3 regions of the Blastochloris tepida genome follow, and region 3 is predicted to be linked to each of the others. Evidence: riboswitches for the same ligand, from Rfam matches in the RefSeq annotation. Region 3 holds a riboswitch; each other region holds the start of a gene.

Region 1 (4,418 bases), 690 kb from region 3:
CGCCGCGCCGACCTGTCCGGAAATGCCGGTGAGCAGGATGCGCATCACACCTCGCCATAGACCGGCAGGCGGTCATGAAGCTCGGCCAGCGGCGCGGCGTCGGCATCGCGCGCCGACAGCTTCGGCGCCTCGATCCCCCAGTCGATGCCGAGCGCCGGATCGTTCCAGCGCACCACGAACTCGTCGGTGGGGCTGTAGAAATCGTCGCATTTGTAGAAGAAGTCGGCGCTCTCCGACAGCACGGCGAAGCCGTGGGCGAAGCCGCGCGGCACCCAGAACTGCCGGCGATTGTCCTCGCTCAGCTCCACCGCCACATGCCGGCCGAAGGTGGGGCTGCCGCGGCGGACATCGAGCGCCACGTCGAGCACCCGCCCCCGCAGCACCGTCACCAGCTTGCCCTGCGAATTCGGGTTCTGGATGTGCAGGCCGCGCAGCACGCCGTACGCCGAGCGGGACAGATTGTCCTGCACGAACGGCCGCAGGATGCCGGCCTCGGCGTAGCGCACCGCCTGATACGTCTCCATGAAGAAGCCGCGCGCATCGCCGAACACCTTCGGCTCGATGATCAATACGCCCGGAATGGACGTCTCGACGACCTGCATCTCTCAAGACCCTCGCCTTACCCCTGCCCCGCCTACCCAGGCCACCCGCGCCCTGCAAGCAGCATGGCCCGTCATGGTGGCATAATACCGACTGTCGTCGAGTATGACCCCGCCGTCGTCATGGCCGGGCAGGTTTCGACGGAGACCGACATATGTCGGTCTCCGTCATGGCCGGGCTTGTCCCGGCCATCCACGTCTTTGTTTCCAAAGACATTTTGGAGTCGTGGATGCCCGCAACAAGTGCGGGCATGACGAGTTATAGTCTGCGACCGTTGGCATAAGATTGAAGGCCGTCGGTGCCATTTGCATCAATGCCACGGCATTCGGCCGGCCAGCCGCGCGCCGCCGGGCGGTGCTTGACTTTTCGATAACCAACCTGTGAATTGCCGGCGTGCAGGTGGGCCGGACGACGTCCGGTCCAGGGAACACGGTGAGGAGGAGGCGTGCGCGTCTCGTCCGAATCCGAGGCTGCCCCCGCAACTGTGAGCGGAGAGCCCATCGCCGAACGCCACTGGGGAGACAACCCTGGGAAGGCGGCGACGGGCGAAGACCCGCGAGCCAGGAGACCGACCTGTGCAAGTCACCTTCCGGCGTGCGGGGCGCGCGACCGGAGCGGTCTCTCCGCACGGTGACAGTGGAACTGTCGCGGAGGCCGGCCATGCGCCACTCGTCAAGCCTTGCTGAACGCCAGCGCCGGGTGCGAGCCCGGGCCGCCGCGACTCCTGTCGTTTCTTTGACACCCGGAGACGCGTCATGGCGGCCCTTGTCCGCTCGGCCCTCAAGAGCCTTCTTTTCTCGACCTCACTGATCCCGCTTTCGGCACTGCCTGCACTTGCCCAGTCGGCAGCCGATCCGGCGCCCGCCGCGCAATCCGACCAGTCGCTGCCCGAGGTCGTCATCACCGCCAACCAGGTGCCGGTCGAGGAGTCCAAGGTCGGCTCGGCGGTCACCGTGATCACCGGCGACGAGCTGCGCGCCAACGGCGTCAACACCGTGCCGGACGCGCTGCGCGAGGCGGCGGGCCTCGCCGTCAACACCTCCGGCGGCGCCGGCGCCCTGACCCAGGTGCGCATGCGCGGCTTGAAGCCCAATCAGCTGCTGGTCCAGATCGACGGCGTCCAGGTGAACGAGGTCGAGAATGGCGGCTTCGATTTCGCCGGCTTCCTGGTCGACGACATCGAGCGCATCGAGGTTCTGCGCGGCCCGCAGTCCGGCCTCTACGGCTCCAACGCCCAGGCCGGCGTGATCTCGGTCATCACCAAGAGCGGCCGCGGCCTCGCCAAGCCGCAGCTCGACGGCCGCATCGAGGGTGGCACCCGCAATTCCGGCGGCGGCACGCTGTCGGTCCGCGGCGCCACCGGCCCGGTCTATGGCGCATTCTCGGTTTCGAGCGAATCCACGCGCGGCTTCAACTTCTCGCGCTTCGGCTCGGAAACCGACGGCAGCCGCTCGACAGTGGTCAACGGCAAGGCCGGCATCGATTTCAACGAGTATTTCAATGTCGAGGGCGGCATCCGCTGGACCGACCGCGGCACCAAGGCCGACGATGTGGACTTCTACACCAACGGCCTGCTGATGGACACCGCCGACACGCAGTCCTATGACAGCTTCATCGGCAATGCCGTTGCGACGATGAAGCTGTGGGACGGCCGCTTCATCCAGACGGTCGGCTTCAACACCTTCGAGAACAACCTCTATTACAATTCCCCGGCCTGGGGAAACTCGGCCTATTACGGCCAGCGCAACACCTTCGACACCAAGAGCGTGCTGAAGTTCGACACGCCCTGGCTCGGCGGCGCCAGCAACACATTGTCGTTCGGCGCCGACTATCAGCACGAGGAATTCCGCCAGTCGGCGCCGGCGGTCGGCGACCTCTATGCCCGCGCCCGCACCGGCGTGTTCGCCGAGCACATGATCGACCTGCCGGCCGGCCTGTCGCTGACCGGCGCCGTGCGCTACGATGATTTTGACGCCTTCCAGGACGCCACCACTTGGCGCTTCACCGCCTCGCAGAAGCTGGCGCACGGCACGCGCCTGCACGCCAGCGTCGGCACCGGCGTCACCCAGCCGACCTTCGTGCAGCAGTTCGGCTACTACTATTCCAACTTCGTGCCCAATCCGAGCCTGAACCCCGAAAGCTCGACCGGCTGGGATTTCGGCATCGAACAGACCCTGTTCGACGGCAGGCTGGCGGCCGACGTCACCTATTTCTCGATGAACCTCGAGGACGAGATCACCCTCGCCACGGTCGGCACCGCCCGCACGGTGGTCAACTCGCCGATCTCGACCAGCCGTCAGGGCGTCGAGGTGACGCTGCGCGCCGACCCGCTCTCCTGGCTCAGCATCGAGGGCAGCTACACCTATACCGACGCCGAAGCCTACGACACCACGCTGCTGACCACGCTCGGCGCGATCCGGGTTCCGCAGAACGCGGCCTCGCTGCGCGCGATCGTCAAGTTCGCCGAGGGCCGCGGCCGCGCCACGCTCGCCGTCGTCCAGAACAGCGGCATGACCGACAACTACACCTACTGGCCGGCGCCGACCTACAACACCGTCTACAATCGCGTGGCGCTCGACGCCTACACGGTCGTCAACGGGCTGATCTCCTACGACCTGACACCCAACACCACGATCTACCTGCGCGGCGACAACCTGTTCGACGAGACCTATGAGGAAGTGTTCTCCTATGTCGCGCCGGGCCGGGTGATCTATGCCGGCCTGAAGGCCAAATTCGGCCATTGATACGGTTCTCCGAATGATTGGCGCGGCCTTTTCTTCCCTCTCCCCTTGCGGGAGAGGGTGGCGAGACCGAGCGAAGCGAGGTCGAGCCGGGTGAGGGGTGAATGCGGACGCGGGCTTGAAGATTCACCCCTCACCCGCCGCGCGATCTCACGATCGCTCGGCACCCTCTCCCGCAAGGCTACGGCATTCACGGATCTGATTCTGTGTTGAGCTATCAATGGCTTAATGGACAGGCTGCGGATGTCTCATCGAGAACGCGGTGGATCGGCAGTTACCGGGGGCCGCAGGATTGAACTCGTCATGCCCGCGCTTGTCGCGGGCATCCACGTCTTGAAAACCTATTTGAAAACAAAGACGTGGATGGCCGGGACAAGCCCGGCCATGACGACGGCGGGCTTGTGCCAGACGCCGCAGGCGTAAGTCACGCCGAAAGAGATCGCGTTTCGGCTCGATCTCTCTTGGCCTAGGCGATTCAGATCCATGAATACCGTAGCCCGCAAGGGGAGAGGGAAAGAGCGCGGCTCCCGGCCTGCGGTTGTTCTGAAGGGATCAAACGGAAACCGTATGAACAGGCTCGGCCACGGAGCAGGTTCGGCCAGCGAGGCCGCGCCTGCTGCCGGTTGCCGGCGCGGCCCCGCCGTCAGCCGTTCCGGTCCGCGGCCGGCTGCTGTTGCCGGACCTGCCGGCCGCGGGTGAGGTCGGCCTCGAACTGCACGCAGTCGCCGCGGATCGAGCTCAGGCCGAGATAGGCGAGCCGACCGGCGTCATCGACGATGGTGATGCGCGACTCGGCGGTGGGAAAGCCGATGCCGACCTTCAGCAGCTTGGCGATGTGGTTGGACGCGGAATCGATGGAGAAGGTCTGGCGCGCCTGGGTGATGCGCTCGCCGAGCAGCGAATAGACCACGACGATCACCGTCTCGGTACGGAAGCGCTCGGGCGCCGCGGCGTAAAGCTCGCTCGCCACCCACAGGCGCGACACGGCGAACGGCAGCACGTCGCGGAACTGGATGTTCTCCAGCTTCACATAGGCCGGCGCCGGCCTGCCCTCGTCCGGCCGCAGCGGCGGCAGCT
Region 2 (4,418 bases), 410 kb from region 3:
TGGTCGACGCGCTCGACGTCCTGCTCGATGATCGGACCCTCATCGAGATCCTTGGTGACGTAGTGGGCGGTGGCGCCGATCAGCTTCACGCCGCGGGCGTGGGCCTGATGGTAGGGCATGGCGCCCTTGAAGCTCGGCAGGAACGAGTGGTGGATGTTGATCGCCCGCCACGCCAGCGCCTCGCACAGCCGGGGCGACAGGATCTGCATGTATCGGGCGAGCACCACGAGGTCGATCTTCAGGTCATCGACCAGCTTGATGATCTTCTCTTCCTGCAGGGCGCGCGTCTCGTTGGTGACCGGCAGGTGATAGAACGGGATGCGGTGCCAGCCGCTCATCTGCTCCAGGTCGCGGTGGTTGGAGACGATGGCCGGAATCTCGATGCCCAGGCTGCCGCTCAGATAGAGATAGAGCATGTTGTTGAGGCAGTGGCCCTGCTTCGAGACCATGAGCAGCACGCGATCCCGGCGCGCCTCGTCGTGGAACCACCACCGCATCTGGAACTTGTTGCCGATCGGCGTGAATTTCGGCGTCAGGTCCGCAAACGACATGCCCGGCGGCAGCAGGAAGGCCGTGCGCATGAAGAACTGGCCGGTCTCGGTGTCGCCGAAATGCTGGGACGAGGTGATGAAGCACTCGTGATGGGCGAGGAAGCCTGAGACCTCCGCCACCACGCCGATGCGGTCGGGACAGGAGATCGTCAGCGTGTACTGGGTCTGGGCAGGCCCGGAGCCGGTGGCCTGCACGATCTGGTTCTGCGGAAGCTGAAGCTGCATGGTCGCGTGTCCGGAACTCGAAGCCGCCAGAGCGGGGGCGGGATCGATGCAACGGAACCCTCGGGAGTGTGGGCTTCGCCGCGTCGAACAGGTGATGTCGAGCGTCTTGTCGGTGGGCAGCAGAGAACGCGAGAGCGCAAACCCCGGACACAAATCCCCGTGGCGCAAGTCTCGGCACTGCGATTCTCGGCACTGCGATGCCCACGGCGCACGCAGTTAGCATTGTCTGCGGGCGCTGACATCGGGTGTTTGCGCGTAGGGGCGGAATATAGGTTTCAAGATACCTATATTCCGCCCCTGCGGAGGTATTATATTGAATTAGTCTGAATTCAGAGGGCGCGCTGCGACAATCGGGCGCGCTGCCCGCGCCGCAGGCCGGCTCAAACGCCGGCCGCCGTGGCCGGCGCAGCCGGGCGCGGTCCGAAGCCGGACGGACGCGGTCCGAAGCCGGGACGGCCGCGGGCATCGCGCAGCGGCTTCTTCGGCGCCGGCAGGAGACCCTCGCGCTGGGCCTGCTTGCGGGCGGCCTTGCGCATGCGGCGGACGGCCTCGGCCTTCTCGCGGGTCTTGCGCTCCGATGGCTTCTCGTAGGACCGCCGCTGCTTCATTTCGCGGAAGATGCCTTCGCGCTGCATCTTTTTCTTGAGAACCTTCAGCGCCTGGTCAACATTGTTGTCACGTACGAGAACCTGCAAGACGATGATCCAATCTTGGTTGGAGTGGGTGAGGTGACGGCCCGGCATGCACCGGCCGCACAGGATGAAGCGCCCTCTTAGCACGCCAGACGGCCCGCGCCGCAACAATTCGTCGTGGGACGAGAATTCGTCGTGGGGCGGGGAAATGCGGCCGATGGCGGCATCCGGCGCTTGTGGCGGGCGCGGGAGGCGCCTATATGACCGCATCGACGTTGGCCGGACGATCGGGCCGTTACGCCCTTGCGACTGCCGGGCGCGGGTTCTCAAGTCTTTCCAAACATCGACGAACCAGACCGCGGGAGGCGTCGCATCCCGCATCGATGTGCTTCCAGCAGCCGGGGGAGGAATCCATGATCACGGGCACCGTGAAATTCTATAACGATCAAAAGGGCTATGGCTTCATCCGGCCGGACAATGGCGGCAAGGACGTGTTCGTCCACGCCACCGCGCTGGAGCGCGCCGGCATGCGCGGCCTCGCCGAGGGCCAGAAGGTCGCCTTCGACACCGCCGAGGACCGCCGCAGCGGCAAGGTCGCGGTCAACAACATCCAGCCGGCGTAATGCGGTGTCCGGGAGAGCCCCCAGGGCTCCCGGACACAAGCTCGCCGAAAGATCCTTGATCAGAATGGGATTTTTCGGCGGTCGGACTGCGGTTCTACGGCCCTGAGGCCGGAAACCGCAGCAGACGACCGGTGTTCCCATTCGAACGGCCGCGTCCGGCACCCGGGCGCGGCCGTTTCGCGTGTGAAGGCCCCGATTGACGGCGCAGTTGGGGCCGGGTTAGCTGCCGCCATCGTTCCAGTATCCCGGAACACGGTGAAACTCCGTGGCGGACCCGCCGCTGTAATCGGGGACGCCGCCTTCGAGGGCGAGAGCCAGGCCACTGATGGGGACCACCCCGTTGGGAAGGCTTGAGGGCGGCGGTTGATCCGAGAGCCAGAAGACCTGCTGGAACAATCTGACCGGGCGAAATCCGATGGCAAAGGGTTTCGGCAGAACCGTGCGCTTGCGTGCGGTGCTGTCGGACGCCCGGTCCGTCATCAGGAGCCCGAGGAATGGACCAGACCACCACCCCCATCCGCCCCGCCGCCGAGGCGCCCGCGCCGCGCCCGGCCGTCATTGCCATCCGCAAGAGCTGCGATGCCGAGGGCACCGGCCTGTCGCACTTCGTGCTGATGGACAAAGAGGCGGCGAAATGAACGCGCCGTTGATGGCAACAGGGCGTCTTGCGGCGCCTGGAGCGGCCCCCTCGCGGGGCCGCTTCGTCAACAGCGGCAATGGCCCGGCGTTCCAGCCCTACGACATCGGCCATCCCACCCACATCGCGTTGATCGCGCCCGACACCGCGTTCTGGGCGCTGATCGCCAAGGACCGGCTGGCAGAGACGCTGGCCGGCGGCGCGCTCATCGACGGCTATCGCGAGCAGGCGGATGCCTTCGCGCGCGAGATGGCGGCGTTGCGGTTCGGGCTGAAGCCGTCGGCGGTCTATGTCAATGCCACCGAGCGCTGCAATCTCAACTGCACCTATTGCTACATCCCCGCCGAGATGCGCCGCGACGGCACCGACATGGACGCATCGACGCTGCTCGATGCGCTGGCGCGACTGGATGCCTATTTCCGCCGCCACATGCCGGAGGGGCGCAAGCCGCAGATCATCTTCCACGGCGCCGAGCCGATGATCGCCAAGGACGCGATCTTTGCCGGCATCGATGCCTTCCGGGACCGCTTCCGCTTCGGCGTGCAGACCAACGCCACGCTGCTCGACGACAAGGCGGTGGATTTCCTCACCAGCCGCGGCGTCGGCATCGGCCTGTCGCTGGATGCGCCGGTGCCCGAGATCGCCGACCGCACCCGCGCCAACTGGAACGGCGCCGGGGTCTACGCCAAGGTGGTGGAGGCGATCGCGCGGCTGAAGGGCTATCCGGCCTTCAACGTCATCTGCACCATGTCGACCGAGAACCTCGACCAGCTCGTGCCGATGGTCGAGTTCCTGCACGCCCGCGAGGTGCCGGCCTGCATGCTCAACGTCATCCGCTGCACGCTGCCGGGCGCGCGCACCGTGCGCGCCGACGACGCGCCGCTGGCGCATGCGTTCATCGCGGCGCTGGAGCGGAGCCACGCGCTCTACCGCGAAACGGGGCGCAAGCTGGTGGTGGCAAACTTCGCCAACATCCTGATCGGCATCCTGGCGCCGACGGCGCGGCGGCTGATGTGCGATATCTCGCCGTGCGGCGGCGGGCGGGCGTTCTTCGCGCTGGCGCCGAACGGCGACCTCTTCCCGTGCAGCGAGTTCATCGGCCTGCCCGCCTTCAAGGGCGGCAATCTGTTCGCCGACGACATCGATGAGGTGCTGGCGCGCCCGGCGTTCACAAAGGTCTCCGGCCGCAGGGTCGAGGACATCGCGCCGTGCCGCACCTGCGCCATCCGTCACTTCTGCGGCTCGCCGTGCCCGGCCGAGGCGCACGAGATGAATGGCGGCATGGAGAAGACCGGCGCCTATTGCGAGTTCTATGAGGAGCAGACGCGCACCGCCTTCCGGCTGATCGCCGAGGGCCGGCACGACGACTTCCTGTGGGACGGCTGGGACGCCGGCACCGAGACGGTGTTCGACGCCCGCGCGTTGGGGTGGTGAGGTACGCTCAACTTATCGAATCAAGGTTCTAATCGGTGGCCAAATGCCTGGAGACCTTCACGTTGCGCTTAGGCAATTAGGGAAGCTATTTCTGTTGAGGTTCCGTTCGGGGACTTGTTCGATTCCGCGCTTCGAAGCAGAATTCGACTCGCCTCTTAGCTGGGTGCGAGCCCTTTGGGGCAACACTCTATGCCGGGTGTAAACCAGGCTGAATCAGATTGAGTGAGTTTGGGCGCCGACTTCGGGTCCCGGAGCGGCGCCGGCTCACACTCGGCGCCGCTCCGGGACCCGAAGTCGGCCGCTTTGAGTAAGAGGC
Region 3 (4,418 bases):
GCCGCTACGAAGCGAAGGACGGCAAGATCACCGAGATCGAGGGCTTCGTCTCCAAGCCCGGCGAGGACGCCGCGACCCGCCGCCAGACCAGCGAGGAGAACATCGGCTGGTATTCCGGCATCACCGCCGACATCTTCAGCTGAGCGGGGGAGGGCGGTCGTGCTCGATCGGCGGACGTTCGTCGGCGGCGCGGTGGGGGCGGCTGCGGCCGCGCTTGCCGCGCCGGCCATCGCGCAGGGCCGCTTCAAGGTGGTGGTGGTTGGCGGCGGGGCGGGCGGTGCCACCGCCGCAAAGTATCTGGTGCGCGACGAGGCCAAGGCCGATGTGACGCTGGTCGAGGCCAACCGCACCTATGTCACGCCGTTCACATCCAATCTGTTCCTCGGCGGCCTGAAGCCCTATTCCGGCCTCGAATTCGGCTATGACCGGCTGGCCGGCCACGGCGTCAGGCTGGTGTTCGACCGGGTGGTCGGGATCGAGCGCGAGCGCCGGCGTGTGCGGACCGCGGGCGGCGACGCGCTGGCCTATGACCGGCTGGTGATCGCGCCCGGCATCGACTTCCGGTGGGATGCGGTGCCCGGCTATTCCGAGGCGGCGTCGGCACGCATGCCGCATGCGTGGCGCGGCGGCGACCAGATCCGCCTGCTGAAGGCGCAGCTCGACGCGGTGGGAGACGGCGGCGTGATCGTGATCGTCGCGCCGCCGACGCCCTATCGCTGTCCGCCGGCACCCTACGAGCGCGCGGCGATGATGGCGCACGCGCTGGCCACGCGCGGCGTGCGCGGCGCCCGCATCGTGATCCTCGATGTGAAGGACCACTTCGTGCTGCAGCCGCTGTTCGAGGACGGCTGGGTGCGCCACTATCCCGGGGTGATCGAGTGGCAGGATCCGAAGATGCACGGCGGGCTCAAGCGCGTCGACCCGGCCGAGATGACGGTGACCACCGACCTTGAGACGATCAAGGCCGACGTCGTCAATGTGGTCCCGCCCCAGATGGCCGGCCGGCTCGGCCGCGATGCCGGGCTTGCCGATGAGAGCGGGTTCTGCCCGGTCGATGCCGCCACCATGCTTTCGCTGCGCGATCCGCACATCCACATCGTCGGCGACGCCGCGACCGGCGGCGAGTTCCCGAAGTCGGGCTTCGCCGCCAACAACGAGGCGAAGCAGGTGGCGATGCTGATCCGCGCCGAGTTTCTCGGCGGGCGGCGGCTGCCGGTGCGCTTCACCAATCATTGCTGGAGCACGATCGCGCCCGGCGATGCGATCAAGAATGGCGGCCGCTACGAGCCGCGCGACGGCCGCATCGTCCTGTTCGACCCCTACACCTCGCAGCGCGACGAGAGCGAGGAACTGCGTGCGAAGCAGGCGCGCGAGGCGGTCGGCTGGTATGCCGGCATGACCACCGACATCTTCGGGTGACGGAGTCAGGCGGTTTGGCGCTGGTGCGGGGGCGGTGGCGACGCGCGAACTCGCGCCGCCATCGGCGCCCGCTCAAGCGCCGCCTCAGAAACTCTCGAGACGATGTCGGAATTTGAGGTGTTGACTTGACCTGCCGGCAGGCGTCACACTTGCGCTGTCGTGGTTCTGCGGGCCCGTTGGGTCCGCGGCCAAGAGGGAATCCGGTGCGCCGAAACGCCCGCGTGGCGTTGGCAAGTCCGGGGCTGCCCCCGCAACTGTGAGCGGCGAGTCTGCGTCCACTTCGTGTCACTGGAGCCTCATCGGCTCCGGGAAGGCCGGACAAAGACGATGACCCGCGAGCCAGGAGACCTGCCGCGACGATGACGACCCTGGGCGGGGTGTCCCGGTGGTGCGCTTGCGAGTCCCGCAACTCTCCGGCGGTGGACTCTCCTGCACACGACCGCTCGGCTTCCGCCCTGATGTGAGGGGGGGACGCCGTTTGGTCTGAGTGACGCATCGGAGGGGTCCGAATAGAGCCGGTCGTTGATTTCAGATGGCGTGCATTCCGCTGGCCCGTGCTTGCGGCATGCCAGATAACGATTTGAAATCGCTAATCTATTTCAATTTTTTGCGAGAGATTTCCGTCGACGCGCTGGCGGAATGTTGTTAAGGTGAGACGTGGTTCCCGCTTCGGTGAGTCCGAACGGGATGAAAAGGGAACACGGTGCGTCGCGTTCGCGCGGCAATGCCGAGGCTGCCCCCGCAACTGTGAGCGGTGAAGATCGCCGAGAAACACCACTGGCCCGGAGGGGCTGGGAAGGTTCGGCGAGATGATGATCCGCAAGCCAGGAGACCTGCCACACCCGCTCGCTTGCGAGCGGTCTGTCGTCAGACGCCGGGGTGAGCGTCGTGCAGCATCGCGGGCACGTCGCCCGCGGGCGCCGTTGATCTCCCAAGCGTCTCCTTTCGGAGCAAGGGCCGCGCCGCGTGCCCTCGTTGGGAGACTGTTGTCGTGAAGGTGTTGAAATCCGCGCTTGCCGCAGCCGCAGCCGCAGCCGCTGTTGCGGTGTGCGCCGCGCTGCCCGCCAGGGCCCATTTCCAGCTCGTCTATACGCCTGAGGTCAATCTGGAGAAGGCCGGCGAAATCCCGCTGCTCCTGGCGTTCTGGCATCCGTTCGCCAACGGCCACGCCATGGACATGGGCAAGCCCGAGGCGTTCTTCGTGGTCCACAAGGGCGAGAAGACCGACCTGCTGGCGAAGCTCTCCCCGGTCAGTTTCCGCGGCGCGGAGAATGCGGCGGCGGCCTTCGAGACCAAGGTGCCGGTGCGCCGGATGGGCGACTACGTCTTCGTGGTGGTGCCCGCGCCCTACCTGGAAAAGAGCGAAGACAAGTTCATCCAGCAGATCACCAAATCCTTCGTCAACCAGGGCGGCGTGCCGACCGGTTGGAATGAGCCGGTCGGGCTTCCGACCGAGATCGTGCCGCTCAACAAGCCGACCAATGTGCTGGCGGGCTCGACCTTCTCAGGGGTGGTGCTGTCCGAGGGCAAGCCGGTCTCAGGCGCCGAGATCGAGATCGAATACATGGCGGCCGAGCCCGACATCGCCGCCCGCAAGGCCGGCAAGCCCAAGGCCTCGCCGCCGCCCGGCGGCGCCGTCGTCGCCATCACCGACGCCAACGGCGTCTTCACCTTCGGCATTCCCAAGGCCGGCTTCTGGGGCTTCGCCGCGCTCGGCAGCGGCCCGGTGAAGCAGCACGACGGCAAGGATCTATCGCAGGACGCGGTGCTGTGGATCCGCGCGCTTGACTTGAAATAGCACCACCGGAGGCGGGGACATGCATATTGTCGATGGCGCGCTGTCGATGCCGGTGGTGGCGGCCGGCACCGCGCTCGCGGTGGTGGGACTCGGCATCGGCCTCAAGCGCATGCCGACCGACAGGATCCCCGCCGCCGGAGTGCTGAGCGCGACGTTCTTCGTCGCCTCGCTCGTTCATGTGCCGATCGGGCCGTCGAGCGTGCACCTCATCCTCAATGGCCTGGCCGGGCTGGTGCTCGGCTGGGCGGCGTTTCCGGCGCTGTTCGTCGGGCTCTTGCTGCAGGCGGTGTTCTTCGGCTTCGGCGGCATCACCGTGCTCGGCGTCAACACCCTCAACATCGCGCTGCCGGCGGTGATCGTCGGCTATCTGTGCCGGCCCGGCATCCAGGCCGGCTCTCCGGCGGTGGCGGCGATCTGGGGCGCGGCCGGCGGCGCGCTGGCGATTGCGCTGACCACGCTCATGGTCGGCATTGCGCTCGCCGCCTCGGGCGAGGAGTTCATCCCGGCCGCCAAGCTGGTGTTCTTCGCCCACATTCCGGTGATGGCGATCGAGGCGGCGTTGACGGGCGCGGCGGTGCTGCTGGCGCGCCGGGTCAAGCCGGAGCTGTTCGCGTCACCGGCGACCGCTGGATAGGATTCAAGATCATGCAAAAGATTGCTGCAATCCTTGTTCTGGCGCTGTCGCTGGGCTGGTCCGCGCCAGCGCTGGCGCACAAGGTGGTGGCCGGCGCCTATGCCAGCGGCGATGCGATCGAGGGCGAGATCGGCTTCTCGGACGGCGAGCCGGCGAAGAATGTCCTGGTCGAGGTGTTCGGGGAGGACGGCACGAGGCTCGGCGAGGTGCGCACGAAGGAGGACGGCACCTTCGTGTTCGAACCCAAGGCGGCGGTCACCCACATCTTCCGCGCCGATCTCGGTGCCGGTCACGTCGCCGAGATCCGTGTTGAGGCGAGCGAGTTGCCGGCATCGCTGGCGAAGGGGACGCCGCCGGATAGCGCGCCACCGGCCGCCGCCGAGCCTGCGCCACCGGCTGATTCCGTTGCCATGACCGCGGCGCAGCGCGCCGTCGTCGCCGAGCTGATCCGCAACGAGATCCGGCCGCTGCGCCGCGAGGTCATCGCCTACAGGGAGAAGAACGACCTGCAGAGCATCCTCGGCGGCATCGGCTATATCGTCGGGCTGTTCGGGCTGTGGTTCTTCC

Evidence for each region. Region 3 has a riboswitch for cobalamin ahead of BLTE_RS03455 (DUF4198 domain-containing protein). Riboswitches for the same ligand answer to the same signal wherever they lie in the genome.
Region 1: another riboswitch for cobalamin. It lies ahead of BLTE_RS06825 (TonB-dependent receptor plug domain-containing protein); the one in region 3 lies ahead of BLTE_RS03455 (DUF4198 domain-containing protein).
Region 2: another riboswitch for cobalamin. It lies ahead of cbpA (modified peptide precursor CbpA); the one in region 3 lies ahead of BLTE_RS03455 (DUF4198 domain-containing protein).

The regions. Positions count from the first base shown of each region.
Region 1 covers NZ_AP018907.1:1,461,091-1,465,508, reverse strand. Annotated here, with positions in the region: gene rfbD (dTDP-4-dehydrorhamnose reductase) at 1-45, opposite strand, end outside; gene rfbC (dTDP-4-dehydrorhamnose 3,5-epimerase) at 45-602, opposite strand; cobalamin riboswitch at 981-1,191, shown strand; gene BLTE_RS06825 (TonB-dependent receptor plug domain-containing protein) at 1,356-3,344, shown strand; gene BLTE_RS06820 (GntR family transcriptional regulator) at 3,985-4,418, opposite strand, start outside.
Region 2 covers NZ_AP018907.1:356,052-360,469, forward strand. Annotated here, with positions in the region: gene purU (formyltetrahydrofolate deformylase) at 1-776, opposite strand, end outside; gene rpsU (30S ribosomal protein S21) at 1,157-1,471, opposite strand; gene BLTE_RS01535 (cold-shock protein) at 1,822-2,031, shown strand; cobalamin riboswitch at 2,253-2,437, shown strand; gene cbpA (modified peptide precursor CbpA) at 2,526-2,669, shown strand; gene cbpB (peptide-modifying radical SAM enzyme CbpB) at 2,666-4,102, shown strand.
Region 3 covers NZ_AP018907.1:769,224-773,641, forward strand. Annotated here, with positions in the region: gene BLTE_RS03445 (NAD(P)/FAD-dependent oxidoreductase) at 1-143, shown strand, start outside; gene BLTE_RS03450 (NAD(P)/FAD-dependent oxidoreductase) at 160-1,419, shown strand; cobalamin riboswitch at 1,563-1,789, shown strand; cobalamin riboswitch at 2,061-2,274, shown strand; gene BLTE_RS03455 (DUF4198 domain-containing protein) at 2,411-3,217, shown strand; gene cbiM (cobalt transporter CbiM) at 3,237-3,851, shown strand; gene BLTE_RS03465 (transthyretin-like family protein) at 3,863-4,418, shown strand, end outside.